Regions from separate parts of the Psychrobacillus sp. INOP01 genome, predicted to be linked through region 2. Evidence: riboswitches for the same ligand, from Rfam matches in the RefSeq annotation. Region 2 holds a riboswitch; the other holds the start of a gene.
The links. Region 2 has a riboswitch for FMN ahead of ribE (riboflavin synthase). Riboswitches for the same ligand answer to the same signal wherever they lie in the genome.
Positions count from the first base shown of each region.

Region 1: it holds a riboswitch for FMN, as region 2 does, so the genes downstream of both, KD050_RS19265 (ECF transporter S component) here and ribE (riboflavin synthase) in region 2, are expected to answer to the same signal.

Region 1 is NZ_CP073315.1:3,921,781-3,927,744, reverse strand. Features, by position in the region: gene KD050_RS19285 (LysM peptidoglycan-binding domain-containing protein) at 1-333, opposite strand, end outside; gene KD050_RS19280 (RecQ family ATP-dependent DNA helicase) at 414-1,829, opposite strand; gene KD050_RS19275 (YpbB family protein) at 1,822-2,856, opposite strand; gene KD050_RS19270 (ferredoxin) at 2,967-3,215, shown strand; gene KD050_RS19265 (ECF transporter S component) at 3,547-4,140, opposite strand; FMN riboswitch at 4,294-4,426, opposite strand; gene KD050_RS19260 (hypothetical protein) at 4,818-5,964, opposite strand, start outside.
Region 2 is NZ_CP073315.1:3,702,682-3,708,645, forward strand. Features, by position in the region: gene KD050_RS18055 (hypothetical protein) at 1-32, opposite strand, end outside; gene KD050_RS18060 (SDR family NAD(P)-dependent oxidoreductase) at 191-946, shown strand; gene KD050_RS18065 (MarR family transcriptional regulator) at 962-1,402, shown strand; FMN riboswitch at 1,578-1,709, shown strand; FMN riboswitch at 1,824-1,955, shown strand; FMN riboswitch at 2,072-2,203, shown strand; gene ribE (riboflavin synthase) at 2,344-2,976, shown strand; partial or broken gene ribB (3,4-dihydroxy-2-butanone-4-phosphate synthase) at 2,989-3,576, shown strand; gene ribE (6,7-dimethyl-8-ribityllumazine synthase) at 3,614-4,078, shown strand; gene KD050_RS18085 (DUF3889 domain-containing protein) at 4,189-4,512, opposite strand; gene KD050_RS18090 (NAD(P)-dependent alcohol dehydrogenase) at 4,741-5,829, shown strand; gene KD050_RS18095 (SDR family NAD(P)-dependent oxidoreductase) at 5,958-5,964, shown strand, end outside.

The sequences.
Region 1 (5,964 bases), 220 kb from region 2:
AGTTTCTACTTCTTCTTTGACATCTGCTTCTTCTTTAGGAGTATCCTCTTTTTCTGTTCCATTATTAATTGTCTGTGTTTCAACATGTATCGTATCATTTTTTACTACTTCTGCTTTATCTGGATCAGCTTCATAGAAAAATTGCACATAAATAAAGATACTAACTGGTATTAATATAAAAATACAAAAGACAGTAGGAATTAATAAGTTTCTAGATTTTTTCTTTGGTTTCTTATTTGAACTTCTACTTCTTCTCATTTCATTGGAATCGTCATCTTGTCCAATGGATTGTCGATGTTCGTCGATTTTTTTTTGATAATCATCTTGGTTCATTTTATTCAAACTCCATTTCTACCTTCATTTCTACTTCTATTATGACGAATATTGTAGAAAAAGTAAACTTAACAAAAGTATTAAGATGGGAGGAGAGAATTTAGTCTATCCTTCCAATTCAATTCGTCTTGGTCATTTTTTTCATCTGATCTTTTTCGTAAGATGCTTGAAACGTCTAACTTACATTTGGAACAACAATAGTAAGGTTTTTCTATCAATGGTTGGTCAAAAAAATGTAGTAGCTGCTGACGTAAACAAATATCGTTTTGTATCATCGAGTAAAAACTTTGTATATCCTGCCACTTTTTTTGTTTAATTTGCTTAAATAATTGAATAGTTTCTTGTTCATTTAATTGCTCTTTCCAATAAGTTAGAATACGTGCTGTAGTCTCTGCCTGTTCGACTTCAGAATACTCAGAGTGATAAGCAATATGAATGTCTTGCTCCTCTGGAAAGTCTTGCATAGCTACGTAAAAAGTTTGGTCAACATCCGTAGAAGTATATAAAAGAGAGGCGATTGCTTGATTGCCATCTCTAGCAGCCCTACCAACCTCCTGCATATAACCTGCTACAGATGTAGGAATATGATCATGAATAATTTGTCTAATATTATCTTTGTGGATACCCATTCCAAAGGCGTTAGTCGCACAAATCCAATCTAATTGCCCTTGCTGGAACTGTTGCTGGATTAATATCCGGTCACTTTGCTCCATTTTGGCATGGTAATAGGCAACAGAAATTCCTTGTTCTCGTAGCATCTCTGCATAAACTTCCGTCTTTTTACGTGATTGAGTATAAATTATCCCTGGACCTTCTGTTGTGGTGACTCTACCTATAATCCAGTTCATTTTTTCTAGATGATTTTCTACCTCGACCATTTCATATGCAATAGCAGGTCGATCAAGTGAATGAATGTATTCAAATGGTTTTTTCATCCGTAAAGTCTTTTTAATATCCCCCACAACTTCTTTTGTCGCAGTTGCTGTTAACGCAAGAACGTTCACAGTTTTTAGTGAATGTAACCAATTGGATATTCTTAAATAATCAGGTCGAAAATCAAATCCCCACTGAGAAATACAGTGCGCTTCATCGGCCACGACATATGCGATGGAAAGATTTCTAAGCGCTTGGTTAAATTGTTCATTTTGCAGCATCTCTGGTGAAGTGAATATGAATTTATAATCAGCTAGCTGGCGTATCGCCAATTCTCTTTCCTGAAATGGTAAAAATGAATTGATGGCAATAACTCTTTTTTCCCCTAGTATTTTCAATTGCTCCACTTGATCCTGCATAAGAGATAAAAGAGGCGAGACTATAATCACAGTTCCTTCCATTAGGTAAGCTGGTAGCTGATAGAGAAGGGATTTTCCCATGCCAGTAGGAAGTATAGCGACAACATCTTTTCCATCTATAATTTGCTCAATTACTTCTTGTTGACCTTCTCGGAAGTTTGCATGGCCGAACTTTTTCTGAAGAATTTCATATAATTTATTCATGAATTTGTTCTCCCTTTGTCAATGCTAAACGCACTTGAAAGTAACTAACTTCTGGTAATCTGTCTTTTATTAATGTAAGTTTTTTTGTATGTAACTCGTTTGATAGATGAAGAATTCCTTCTACTTGCTCACTAGAAATAAAAGGTGAAATAGAGAAGTTTTTATTGTTTGAGACTATTTCAATAACATGATCCTCTATTGTGTTAATCTTCAACTTTCTTATTCTAGCAATTTGTTCAATAGAATATCCCTTCTCAAATAGGCTATTTGTTCTAAAAGCAGATTCAGTTAGAGGTGAATCAATATGAATATCTTTAGCTAAATCGAATAACCGAGGACTTGTCTCCATCGAAATATTGTCTAACATACAATGTAAGCATTCTAAAAAAGTAATTTTGATATCCAAATCAGTCATTTGATAGTAGCGAGCCAGTTGTTCCCATGTCAAACCAGTTTTGTTATAGCCGCTGAATCTATAAACAAATAATGTTCTGTGTATGTCATCTAAAGTAGAATTTTCAAGTAAATGAAATATTTCTTGCTTAATATCATTCTTTAAGTTGGAGTGACGAAAATTATGCTGAATTAAAAAGTCTTTAACAAAATGCTGATTAGCAATATCCTTTTGATTTGGTACAAATTTTTTCTCATTTGCTTGAAACTGTGATAGCGTTTGGACAACCAAGTCGATTCTTTTCCAAAAGATTTGTTCCTTACCTCTATATTGCCAACCGTTTAAGCGAAGCTTTTTATCTTGAGGTAATGCTTTTACTCCTTTGTTAGTTATATAGACAAGTGATTCGTTTAACTGGATAAACTCTTCTTTAAACAAATCATTAATCGCTGTATCATAATCTTCCTTCGATAATTGTGGAAGGATAGAGAAAAAAGCATGAAGTTGAAAATATGTCACATCTTGAATAGTTTGCCCTGACTTTTTGCCTTTTAATAAATAATATGGAGCATTCTCAGAACGTTGACCGGTTATTTTATGTATAATAAATAGTAATATTTGATGAAAATGCATAGGAATACCTCTCTTTTCTGAAGTATTTTGGTTGAAATGTATGGAAAACATCTTTAGAATGAATACGATAGCATATTCGTTTTAGTAGTTACAAAGGAGAGAATATAATAATGGCAAAATATACAATTGTAGATAAAGATACATGTATTGCATGCGGAGCTTGTGGAGCCGCTGCCCCAGATATTTATGATTATGATGATGAAGGTATTGCCTTCGTTATTTTAGATGATAACATGGGTACAACAGAAGTTCCAGAAGAACTAATGGAGGATATGGAAGATGCATTTGAGGGTTGTCCTACTGATTCTATTAAAGTAGCAGATGAGTCTTTCGAAGGCGACGCACTGAAATACGAATAGTATATTGAATGGTGGTTGTGACTTTGTCATGATCACCATTTTTTAAAGATTAAGAAAGTATATAATAATGTCTTGTAACCACTGAATTCATGATAGTTTAAATAATGAATAGTACTAGTGATTTCCATTTCAGATGGAGACAAAGGAACGCTGGCTAAGACGCCACCTCGTGTGGCAACGCCTTCGTGACCAACATCCTGTTGGCCTACGCGTGGAACGGAAATCAGAGTATTACACTCCAAATTACTCTGATTGGAGCATTTTCTCTTAATCACTTCATTTTTTTCCTCTTAAAAAAGGTTGTTCCTCCTAATGGAGAAACAACCTTTTGTTAATTTGTATTAGGTTTCATATATGAATTAGTTACCTTATCAAGCAATGGTTTCATTCGTTTGAATAATACAATCATCACAATAGTTACTAATATACCTTTAATCAAATTAAAAGGTAATATACCGAATATGATAGTATTAAACAAGGCAGAACCTGTTTCCATTGGGAAATTTAAGAAATAAGTGTACATAGGTAAGAACACATAATAATTTAATACACTCATTCCAATCGCCATAGAGACTGTACCTGCTCCAAGACCAACCATAATCCCTTTTGACGTAGTAACTTTACGGTAAATCAGATACACAGGTGCTAAAAACAATATACTAGTTACAAAGTTAGCCATATGTCCCACAGGTACACCAGTTGGACTCCCTGCAAATAGCCAATCTAACACATTTTTTAAAAATGCAACTAGAATTCCTGCTACCGGACCCATCGTGATTGCAGCGATTAAAGCTGGTATATCACTAAAGTCCACCTTCAAATAAGCCGGTAAAACCGGTAATGGAAATGCAAGTAGCATTAAAACAAAAGAAATACTACTAAGCATTGCGACTGCTATAAGCATCCGCGTTTTGCCTTTTAACATAAAATCCTCTCTCCTTTTGCGATTCACTCCACAAGAAGAAAGGTTCAGCACGTTTGCATACTTAAAGAATCCCTTGAACTAATAAAGTCCAAGGGAGAAACAAGGTACACTTAAATAAGCGTATCCGTATAAGCATACGAAAAACGACTGCACCTTCACCTTCTCCCATCCAGACTATACTGTCGGCTTTGGAATTTAACCAAATCAACCTGTTAAGGTTCGCGGGCTGAAGAAATAAATTTCTAATACCGCCGGTCGGGAATTGCACCCTGCCCCGAAGATGAATCAATATTTTATTGTCCTTCAAGAATTATCTTGAATTAATAACATTTTATCAAATAAAAACAATATATGCAACAGACCTGTTTGTAATTAGGAAACAGCTTAATATGTTTTGTTTCAAAACAATTAATAATCCATAATCCAGAAAAATTTATAACCTTTTCCGACTAATTTACACTGATTCATAGAAGTTACATGGGCTATAATAACAAATATATTGGTTATTTCGCATTATTTGTGGGTTATATGTGAACCTGAATGGGCGGGCTTTCGACTCTTTTTTACTCCTCGGTAGGTTATTTATGGGCTATTTGCACAATTTCTATTAGGTTGAAAAGCACTTCAAAACAAAAAATGCCATGCTTAATTTAATAAGCAATGGCATTTTACGAAATTTATTTGGTTTGCATAGTAAAACCATTCGGTCCAATTGGAACTGGAAGTGGGCTAGTCATATCTATTCCATTCCAATTTTCTTGTACGACATTCTCTAATTGAATGGATTGATTAAAGCTTGCAGCTGTTAAGGAAAAAGCTTCTATAAATCGAGATGCCTCACCCGCATCAAATGATTCCAAGTTTAAAGGTTCATCGAAGTGCACTACAAAACCTTTATCCTCTTGTACTGTATAAGTAACATCATTCGGTATAACAGAAGTATAAATATCATTTTCCGGATTTTTCATACCTATCAAAGCTTCTGTTAGTGTAGTGAATGTATTATTAAAATTAGGTGTTAAATAAGTCTCTTCGTTAAAAGCCTTATACGCAAAATAATTTACCTTTTTCTCTGAACCTGTTAATACCACAGGTTCATCTAAAGTCCCGACCTGATCCCATTCAATCGGTGAGCCGTCTTCATTTACTCTTAATAATGAATCAAAATCACTAAAAATTTCATTGATAGAAGAGAGATATGGTGCCGCTGCTCCAGGGGCAGTATCGTAACCATGATCTACTGGTAAATAATGCTTTAACATTTTACCATCAACCAAAAAGTAGCCTTTGTAAGGATGATATTCTTGGAATCCAAGGGAAGTTTCATCAATCCCAAACGCATATTTTTCATATAGCTCCAAGCTATTCGGTGTCTTGCTTGGAAAATTATTTTCTATTTGTTCCTTAGGAATTACAATCGTGATTGGTACAGAAAGAGCATTTTCTAACAGAGAAAAATGAAAAACTGTTCCGCCATTTAAATCATTCTCGTAAACTGAAGTATATGGACTACCAAGCGGAACTATTTCAAACGGAGCCGCTACTTTTCCAGACATAACCGACATATCATTTGACTTTTCCTCTTCTACGTCACCAACAGTGGCTTCTTCATATATTTCCATCGTTCTCATATTATCGTTTGCCGTTGATGACTCTGCAGCCTTATCATTGGTGGAACTCTCATTATTATTTATATATGAGGAGACGAGAACTGTTAATATTAATACGGATGCTACGGAAATGATATAAGGCATCCATTTATTCATTGAAACTCCTATACGCTTCCTATTTTCAGTTTTCTCCTGAGTTTCTATCTCCGACTTT
Region 2 (5,964 bases):
ATATTTTTCTCCATAAAATGAACTGCAAACATTTCCATTTCCCCCTTTTTTTCTAAATTAGAATCTATGTATTTTATGATTTTCTAAAAGATATAGAACTTCGATAAGTTATAAAACATATTAGTTTATCGATAAATAGTTTAGTGTTAAACTATATTGGAAATAAAAATTTATTAAAGGAGTGTTACGAATGAGTAAACTTCAAGACAAAGTTGTAATTATTACTGGTGGTGCCGGAGGAATTGGGTTCGGAATGGCAAAAGCAATGGTGAAAGAAGGAGCAATCGTTACGATTGTAGATGTTAATGATGAAACAGGAAATGCAAGTGAAAAATTATTGCAAGAAATTTCTCCAAAATCTATGTTTGTAAAAGCTGATCTTATGGATCGTGAAAACTTACCTAATATCATTAAAACAGTAGTTGATAAGTACGGTAAGATAGATGTACTTGTGAATAATGCACATGCATCGAAACAATTGACGTTTGAGAACATTACACAAGCTGATCTAGACCTATCATTTGGTACTGGATTTTATCCTACATTCTATTTGATGCAGGCAGCACTTCCTTATCTAAAAGAAACGAAAGGAAATATTATTAACTTTGCTTCTGGAGCAGGGCTGGCCGGGCATGAAACACAAGCGGCATATGCAGCTGCAAAAGAAGCTATTCGCGGAATATCTCGAGTTGCAGCAAATGAATGGGGTCGCTTTGGCATTAATGTAAATATCATTAGTCCGCTGGCAAACTCAGAAGGGGTACAAGCATGGGCACAAGCACAACCTGAATATTATGAATCTGTAGTAAGTAAAATTCCAATGGGTCGCTTTGGTGATGTGGAAGAGGATATTGGTCGTGTAGCTGTGTTTTTAGCAAGTGAGGACTCTAGGTATATGACAGGTCAAACAATGATGGTGGATGGCGGATCCATCATGCTCCGCTAAATAAGAGTGATTTGTATGGAAAAAACAAATTTATTTAAACTTATTCATTCAAGTGAATTAATTTCAAACGAAAATATTGTCAAGTTTTCCTCTAAGTTTGCATATCCAGTTGGAATATCAGCAATTTTAGTATTAGCTCAGTTACGTACAAATGGACCGAAAAAACAAAGTGAATTAGCAGACATTCTTCAATATTCAAAAGGAGCAATAACCAATATTTCATCAAAACTTGTGAAATTTGAGCTTGCTGAACGACTGTATGATGAAGAAGATCGCAGGACGATCCATCTGAAGATAACCGCTAAAGGTCAATCAGCTCTAATTGAAGCACAAAAACTAGGTGAAGAAATATATGTGGAGTTATTTGAAGAATTAACCGAGGAGGAGCTTGACCAATATTTAAGCATACAGAAGAAAATATTAAATGGTATGAAAAATAAAAGATTGTCAATATAACCTTCTATTTACACAAATTTGTAATTCGTCAATTACCTTTAAATGAGGGAATTGGCGTTTTTTTATATCGTTTTCTTATTTTATTATTTTTTAGATAAGGGTGAGTCATCGTAATAAAAGTCTAACTTCCTTGCAAATAAATTCAAGTCTTGCTATTCTAATATCAGTTAAATAAATTATCCTTCGGGGTCGGGTGAAAGTCCCAATCGACAGTAAGAGAGTAATCTCGGAGCCTGTGAGCCGTAAAACGCATGATTTGGTGTGAATCCAAAGCCGACAGTTACAGTCTGGATGGGAGAAGGAGTAGGTCGCCTATTGTCTAGGTTTTTTTAGTTCTGCTAAAAAGACTTAACGAAAGGGCTTATTAAAGTATGACTTCTCTCGCATCCGATAAATTTTGGATGCGTTTTTTAATTGAATAATTATCCTTCGGGGTCGGGTGAAAGTCCCAATCGACAGTAAGAGAGTAATCTCAGAGCCTGTGAGCCGTAAAACGCATGATTTGGTGTGAGTCCAAAGCCGACAGTTACAGTCTGGATGGGAGAAGGAGTAGGTCGCCTATTGTCTAGGTTTTTTTAGTTCTGCTAAAAAAAAACGTAACGAAAGGGCTTATTAAAGTATGACTTCTCTCGCATCCGATAAATTTTGGATGCGTTTTTTAATTGAATAATTATCCTTCGGGGTCGGGTGAAAGTCCCAATCGACAGTAAGAGAGTAATCTCAGAGCCTGTGAGCCGTAAAACGCATGATTTGGTGTAAATCCAAAGCCGACAGTTACAGTCTGGATGGGAGAAGGAGTAGTTCAATGCTTTTTGAGAGTTAATGACAAAAGGCTTATTTGAATCTACCTAATTTTCCTCCGACACCTATGTGTACGGAGTTTTTTATTTATATGGGATTTACAATTTTCGCCTTAAAATACTTAGTAAAAGGAGGAAGCAATGTTTACAGGAATTATTGAAGAGCTAGGCACAGTAAAGAACGTTCAAAAAAGTGCAAGCAGTATGCAACTTGTTATACGTGCCGAACGAATTTTAGAAGACATAAAATTAGGTGATAGTATCGCAGTGAATGGTGTTTGTTTAACAGTAATTGAGTTTTCACAATTCCAATTTACAGTAGATGTTATGCCAGAAACGTTTCACGCGACTACAACAAAATTATTAAACAGTGGTTCAGCTGTAAACTTAGAAAGAGCAATGGCGGCAAATGGTCGATTTGGTGGTCATTTCGTTTCAGGGCACGTTGACGGAGTCGGTACAATTTTGAAGAAACGTCCTACTGCAAATGCAGTTTATATTGATATAAGTGTACCAGAAGAAGTGAGTCACTTTTGTATACCAAAGGGCTCCATTACGATTGATGGCACAAGCTTAACGATTTTTGAAATAAATAAATCGACAATAACCGTGTCCCTAATTCCCCATACAAATAAGGAGACCGTCCTAGGGATGAAAAAAGAGCGTGAACTAGTCAATATTGAATGTGACATGCTAGGAAAGTATATGCATCAATATGTTACAAATAAGGAATCGACTATTACACGAGATTTTTTAAAGCAGAACGGTTTTTAAGGAGATAATAACATGCTAAATACGATAGAAGAAGCAATTTCGGATCTAAAACAAGGAAAGCTCATTATTTTAGTAGATGATGAAAACCGCGAAAACGAAGGTGATTTCCTTTGCTTAGCAGAATTTGCAACACCAGAAAATATTAATTTCATGGCCAAGTATGGTCGAGGATTGATTTGTATGCCAATTCATGAGGAAATCGCACAGGAATTGCAATTACAACCGATGGTTTCTAACAATACAGATTTTCATCAAACTGCATTCACTGTGTCGATTGATCACGAGACCACATCTACAGGTATTAGTGCATTCGATCGTTCAGAAACAATGCTGCAAGTCATTAATCCACAAGCAAGTGCACTTCAATTTAAGCGACCTGGACATGTCTTCCCACTAATTGCAAAGCCTGGTGGTGTATTAGAAAGACGTGGACATACAGAGGCTGCAGTGGATTTTGGAACACTTTGTGCTTCAGCTAAAGCAGGTGTAATTTGTGAAATTATGAAAGATGACGGATCAATGGCACGTCTACCGGATTTACTTGAATTTGCCCAACAATTCCATATGAAAATTGTAACAATCGAAGAATTATCAAGTTATTTAATAAATATTAAAGCTAGCTAAAGGAGAGAATAAAATGGTAAAAACAATAGAAGCAAATTTAATTGGCACAGATTTGAAAATAGGTATTGTCGTAGGGCGTTTTAATGATTTCATCAATGCAAAGTTAGTTGATGGTGCAATTGATGGATTAAAACGTCATGGAATAGCAGATGATAACATTGAGGTTGCTTGGGTTCCTGGTGTATTTGAAGTTCCTTTTATTGCGAAAAAAATGGCTGAATCCCATAATTACGATGCTGTCATTGGTCTTGGAACTGTAATAAGAGGATCTACCACACACTATGATTATGTATGCAATGAGGCGGCAAAAGGAATTGCACAGGTAGGTTTACAAACTGGGGTACCGGTTATTTTCGGTATTGTTACAACAGAATCCATTGAGCAAGCAATAGAACGGGCAGGTACAAAAGCTGGAAACAAAGGATACGATGCAGCAATCTCAGCTATTGAGATGGCAAACCTTTTGAAAATAATGTAACTTCCGAGTCGTAATGTGAGAGAAAGCCAATGACATGCATGATTGGCTTTCTTAATAATTTTAGTGCTAATGTCTAAAAAACAATGAACAAAATAGTGCTTAAATTTATCCTAAATTTCTTGGATTTGAATATTAAGTAGCTCATCAGTCTCTGTCTTAAATTCAATTTTTACAGAGACTCCAAATTCTTTGTCACTATCTTTTAACCATAATCTAAATTTTTCAATTGTAGTATTTCCTTTAGATTCTCTTCCTTCGTGGAGGTAGTCAATAATACTCGCATTGGGATATTTGGATTGAGTTTCTTTTATAGCGAGCTGTCCCCACTTAGCGTAGGCAGGTATTTCTTGTTGTGCGAGAGCAATTGTAGGTATATGTGTTGAAACTGATTGGGTGGAAGCGATAATTCCAAATGCAACAACTATTTTCTGCATAATTGATTTCATCTCCTTTACCTTAGGATGTGTCATTTACTATAAATCATTCTGTATCTAGTATGTTTACTGAAAAACAACACACAACTATAATGTATATACATTTAGAAATAAAGTACTCCCACTTAAATTCTAATCTTTATAATTGCTTTACTAAGAAAGGAAATATATGATGTTTATGTAGGTAAATAATTTTTTGTATCACAATTATAGTGGAGGTTACATGTCATGAAAATTAAAGCAGCAGTTACACCGGGACAAGGGGAAGCATTCCAAATTGAAGAAGTTGATCTTGCTAATCCAAAATCAAACGAGGTATTAGTGAAAATTGTTGCAACCGGTGTTTGTCATACAGATGCAGTTGCACGTGATTTAGCAATTGCTCCACTTCCAGCTGTACTTGGTCACGAAGGATCAGGAATTATTGAACAAGTTGGTGATGGGGTTAAGGGACTAGAGGTTGGTGATCATGTTGTCCTATCTTTTGCTCATTGTGGTTCTTGCTCGAATTGTTTAACAGGACATCCAACAGTTTGCGAAACGTTTAATGATTTAAACTTTGGTGGAGTTCATGATGATAATACAAAAAGGTTAAGTAAAGACGGAGTTGAACTTTCAACGTTCTTTGGACAATCTGCTTTTGGGACATATGCAATTGCACACGAACGTAATGTTATTAAAGTAGACAAAGATGTAGATTTGGCATTACTAGGACCTCTAGGGTGTGGAATTCAAACAGGTGCAGGTACTGTTCTTAACCGTATCCAGCCTGAATTTGGTTCGTCAATCGTAATTTACGGAAGTGGAGCTGTTGGTTTATCAGCAATAATGGCAGCAAAAATTGTTGGCTGCAAGCATATTATTGCTGTGGATGTACATGATTCACGTCTTGAATTAGCCAAAGAGTTAGGAGCAACACATACATTGAACGGACGTAACGTAGATGTAGTGGCAGAAGTGAAGGCCATTACTAATGGTGGTTCTAATTATGCAGTTGAAACAACAGGTGTACCTCCAGTCGTTAAACAAAGCTTAAATGCCCTTCGCCCTCTTGGTACTTGTGCAATTGTTGGGGTAACACCAGAAATGCCAATAGATATACATAATGATTTAATGGCAGAAGGTAAAACAATGATGGGGGTTATCGAAGGAGATTCAGTGCCACGAGTATTCATACCAGAACTTGTTGCATACTACAAAGCAGGGAAGTTCCCATTTGATAAACTAGTAAAATTCTATGACTTCGATCAAATTAACGAAGCTTTCGAAGATTCTAAATCTGGTATTGCAATTAAACCTATATTAAAAATTAGCTAATTCATAAACCCAGTACATATTTTAGTGTACTGGGGTTTTATATGACCTGAGCAATAATTCTGACAAATGATAAACTTGTAATATAATGAAAGATGAACAAGATTACTGAATTAGAGGAGGGCAACACTATGGAAT